One region of the Micromonospora violae genome, then DNA from elsewhere that is predicted to be linked to it. Evidence: predicted binding sites of a transcription regulator. Region 1 holds the regulator's gene; the other holds the start of a gene.

The links. Region 1 encodes HspR, which represses chaperone genes until heat shock. Its sites were predicted from a motif close to TTGAGTNNNNNNNACTCAA; they were not measured.
Region 2: the regulator HspR is predicted to act here: its motif matches at 1,371-1,389, upstream of lon (endopeptidase La).

The regions. Positions count from the first base shown of each region.
Region 1 is NZ_SHKK01000001.1:5,772,505-5,774,704, reverse strand. It holds gene EV382_RS25950 (hypothetical protein) at 1-188, shown strand, start outside; gene EV382_RS25945 (hypothetical protein) at 317-511, opposite strand; gene EV382_RS25940 (heat shock protein transcriptional repressor HspR) at 650-1,090, opposite strand; gene dnaJ (molecular chaperone DnaJ) at 1,121-2,200, opposite strand, start outside.
Region 2 is NZ_SHKK01000001.1:1,824,615-1,826,814, reverse strand. It holds gene lon (endopeptidase La) at 1-1,352, opposite strand, end outside; gene EV382_RS08200 (manganese catalase) at 1,489-2,200, opposite strand, start outside.

The sequences.
Region 1 (2,200 bases):
GGACGAACTTCCGCGCCCACCCCAAGCGTCGCTTCCGCAAGCTCGTCGAACAGGCCGAGCGTGACGGCGACGAGCTGATGAAGATCTGGGCGCACAACGGTCGGGTGCTGTTGGCGCGACCGGATCTCTTCGTCTACCGCGACTGGTGCGAGGGCGGCCTGGTCCGCGAGAACCGCCGCCTCGGCTGAGACCGAACTGATCGCCAGCGGGGTGTGGGTTCCTACGCCGCTGCGCTCCCCGCGTCCCGGCCGGCACCTGACGACAGGCGAACGGGCCGGGACCCCCCGTGGCTCCCGGCCCGCACGTCAGTCACCGATCAGTCCCGCTGGCGTTCCGGCTCGGCCCGGCTCCGCTCGTCGGCGTGGTCGCCGTCCTCAGCGAACCGGCCCGCGATGATCCGGTCCCGGTAGGTCCCCTCGGTCACCTTGTCGAACTTCTTGCGGATGGTCTCGGCCAGGTTCTCCAACCGGTCCTCCGTCTGCTGGGCCACCTTCTTCGCCGGCTCCGCCATCGCTCCCCCTCGCCATGCCGGTAGGTCCGGATTGAGCCGATTGGACCCTTATTGACAGGCTAACCGAGGCGGCCCGGGCCGCGCCGGGGAATCCCAGCGCGGCCCGGGCCGAGGAGACAGATCCGGGTGTGTGGCAGGTCAGCGATCGGGCGTGCGGCGAGGCCGCCACACCACCAGTGCGGTGGATGTACGGTTGGTCGGCACCAGGTCCCGGCCCGGGAAGCGGGCCAACGACTCCAACTCCGCCACCCGGCGGTACGCGGCGTCCAGCTCCGCCTCCAGTCGGGCCACCCGCTGCTGCGCCTGCTCCAACAGCCGTTCCAGCCCGATGATCCGCTTGACGCCGGCCAGGTTGATCCCGTCATCCTGGCTGAGCCGCTGCACCTCGCGCAGCAGCACCACGTCACGGACGCTGTAGCGACGCCCGCCACCAGCGGCCCGGCCGGGCTGCACCAGCCCCAGCCGGTCGTACTGGCGCAGGGTCTGTGGGTGCATCCCCGCCATCCGCGCCGCAACCGAGATCATCAGAACCTTGGCCTCGTAGCCAGGGTCGCCCGAACCGAGGAACTCGCCGGACATCCCGCTCACCTCCGCGTCCATTCCACCGGACTAACTGACTCGACGCACCCGTGCGTCCAGATGTTCCCGGCCCGCCGGCGGGGTCTGCTCGGCGAACGACTCCAGCGCCGTACGCGCCTCGTCCGACAACCGGGCCGGCACCACCACGTCCAGCGTGACCAGCAGGTCACCGGCCTGCCCATCGCGTCGAACCACACCCTTGCCCCGGGCCCGCAGCACCCGCCCGCTCGGCGTCCCCGGCGGAACCCGGAGGGTCACCGCCCCGTCGAGCGTGGGCACCCGCAGGTCCGTGCCGAGCACGGCCTCCGCGAAGGTGACCGGCACGGTCAGCGTCAGGTCGTCTCCGGTACGCCCAAACAGCTCATCCGGCCGAACCTTGACCTGCACGAAGAGGTCACCCGCCGGGCCACCGCGCTCGCCCGGCTCGCCGCGCCCGGCCAGCCGGATGCGTTGACCGTCGGCCACCCCGGCCGGGAAGCGCACGTTCATGGTGCGGGTCTTGGTGACACCGCCGCTGCCGTGGCACTCCGGGCACTTCTCCTCCACCACGGTGCCGACGCCCTGGCAGTTGCGGCACGGCTCGGAGAAGCTGAACGACCCCTGGTTGCGGGTGGTCACCCCGGCACCATGACAGACCGGGCAGGTACGCGGCTGGGTGCCGGGCTTGGCCCCGTTGCCATGGCAGGTGTCACAGACTCCGGGCGCGCGCAGCGTCAGGGGCAGCGTCACCCCGCGTACCGCGTCGCCGAAGTCCAGTGCCACCTCGGTCTCCACGTCCCGGCCACGGGCCGGACCGCGTGGCGCCGCCTGCCCGCCGGCCTGGCCGCCAGTGAAGATCGAACTGAACAGGTCCTGGAAGCCGGCGCCTCCGAAGCGGCGATCACCGCCTCCGCCGCCACCACCGAACATGTCGGAGACGTCGAACGGCATGCCGCCCGGCTGACCCCCACCCCGGGCGTTGCGGCGGAACGCGCCCGAGCCGAAGAGCGAGCGCATCTCGTCGTACTCGCGGCGACGGCCGCTGTCCGACAACACGTTGTACGCCTCGGACGCGGCCTTGAACCGCTCCTCGGCCTTCGGGTCGCCCGGGTTGTGGTCCGGGTGCGACTC
Region 2 (2,200 bases), 3.9 Mb from region 1:
AGGTCGACCTCCAGGTAGTGGTCCCGGAAGGTGTGGTTCTGGGCCGGGTCGAGCACCTCCAGCAGGGCGGCGGCCGGGTCGCCGGCGTACCCGGCGGCCAGCTTGTCCACCTCGTCGAGGAGCACGACCGGGTTCATCGAACCGGCCTCGCGCAGCGCGCGGACGATACGACCGGGCAGCGCCCCGACGTAGGTGCGCCGGTGCCCGCGGATCTCCGCCTCGTCGCGGACACCGCCGAGCGAGACCCGAACGAAGTTGCGTCCGAGCGCCCGCGCCACGGACTCGCCGAGGCTGGTCTTGCCCACCCCGGGGGGACCGGCGAGGGCGAGCACCGCGCCGGAGCCGCGACCGCCGACCACGCCGAGGTTGCGCTCGGCCCGCCGGTTGCGCACCGCCAGGTACTCCAGGATGCGGTCCTTCACATCGGCCAGGCCGGCGTGGTCGGCGTCGAGCACCGCCCGGGCCGCGGCCAGGTCGGTGTTGTCCTCGGTACGGCTGCCCCACGGCATCTCGAGAACGGTGTCCAGCCAGGTACGGATCCAGCCCGCCTCCGGGGAGGCGTCGCTGGCCCGCTCCAGCTTGCCGACCTCGCGCAGGGCCGCCTCGCGGACCTTCTCCGGCAGCTCGGCGGACTCGACGCGGGACCGGTAGTCGGCGGAGCCGTCCGGCTCGTCCTCGCCCAGCTCCTTGCGGATCGCGGCCAGCTGCTGACGCAGCAGGAACTCGCGCTGGGACTTCTCCAGCCCTTCGCGGACGTCACTGTTGATCTGCTCGGTGACCTCCTGCTCGGCCAGGTAGTCCTTCACCCAGCCGACCAGCAGCTCCAGCCGGGCGGTGACGTCCGGCGCGGCGAGCAGCTCGTTCTTCTGCTCCAGCGTCAGCCAGGGCGCGTAGCCGGCCGAGTCGGCCAGCTCGGAGAGGTCGGTCATCCGCTCCACCGCGTCGATGACCTGCCAGGCGCCCCGCTGCTGGAGCACGGAGGTCACCAGGGCGCGGTACTCGCGGGCGAGTTCCCGGGCCTTGCCGGCGTAGGCGGGTTCGTCGAGTTCGGACGCCTCGACCCAGAGGGCGGCGCCGGGGCCGGGCACGCCGGAGCCGATCCGGGCCCGGGACAGGCCACGGATGACGGCGGCGGGCTCACCCTCGGGCAGCCGGCCGACCTTCTCGATGGTGGCGACCACGCCCACCGGGCCGTACTCGCCGTCGATGCGCGGCACGGCCAGCAGCTTGCGGTCGCCGGTCGCGCGCGCCGCGTCGATAGCGGCCTGGGTGGTGGGGTCGAGGGTCACCGGGATGACCATGCCGGGCAGCAGTACGGCGTCGGTCAGGGGAAGTACCGGAAGAGTTGCCATCGAACACCTCGCGTTGAGTTGAGCGTGTCTCACTCAAGTAACAAAGCGTTCCCCTTGTTCCGATCTGTGACCCAGACCACTCCTGCGGCCGGTCCGTCGGGTCGCCCGGGACCGGCGGGCGACCCGACGAGGCACCTCAGGTGAGCTTGCTCTTCACCGTGTTCACCACCGAACCGGCCACCCCCGGGTTGGTGCCGTACAGGCGGGGATCACCCGGAGGCAGCACCGGCTCCGGCGCGTTCGCCCGTGGGGTGTCGTCGTACCGGAACTCGCCCTTGCCGTCCGGCGCGGGCCCGGACGCCCAGCGACCCTCGGCCGCGTCGGTGCCCGAGGAGAAGCCCAGATAGGTGTAGCTGTACTCCGCGGTGAACTCCTCCGAGTCCGGGAACGCCTCCGGCACCGGCATCTCCTCCAACCCGTCCTCCTTGAGCTGCTCGATCGCCGCCAGCCACATGTTCTGGTGCATGGTGTCGCGGGCCAGCAGGAAGCGCAGCATCTGCTTGACGCCCGGGTCGTCGGTCATGTGGAACAACCGGGCGACCTGGAGCCGACCCTGCGCCTCCGCGGTGACGTTGAGCTGGAAATCGGCCAACAGGTTGCCGCTGGCGGTGACGAACGCGCCGCTCCAGGGCACCCCGTTGGAGTCGGCGGGCAGGGCGCCACCACCACCGTGGATGAAGTGCGCCGGGTTCTCGCCGGCGTAGGTCGCGGCACCGCCGGGGTCCTCCGCGATCCCCTCGGTCAGCGACAGCGGCGCGTTGTCCAACAGCCGGGTGATCATCGTGACGATCATCTCGACGTGACCCATCTCCTCCGTGCCGACGTCGAGCAGCAGGTCCTTGTACTTG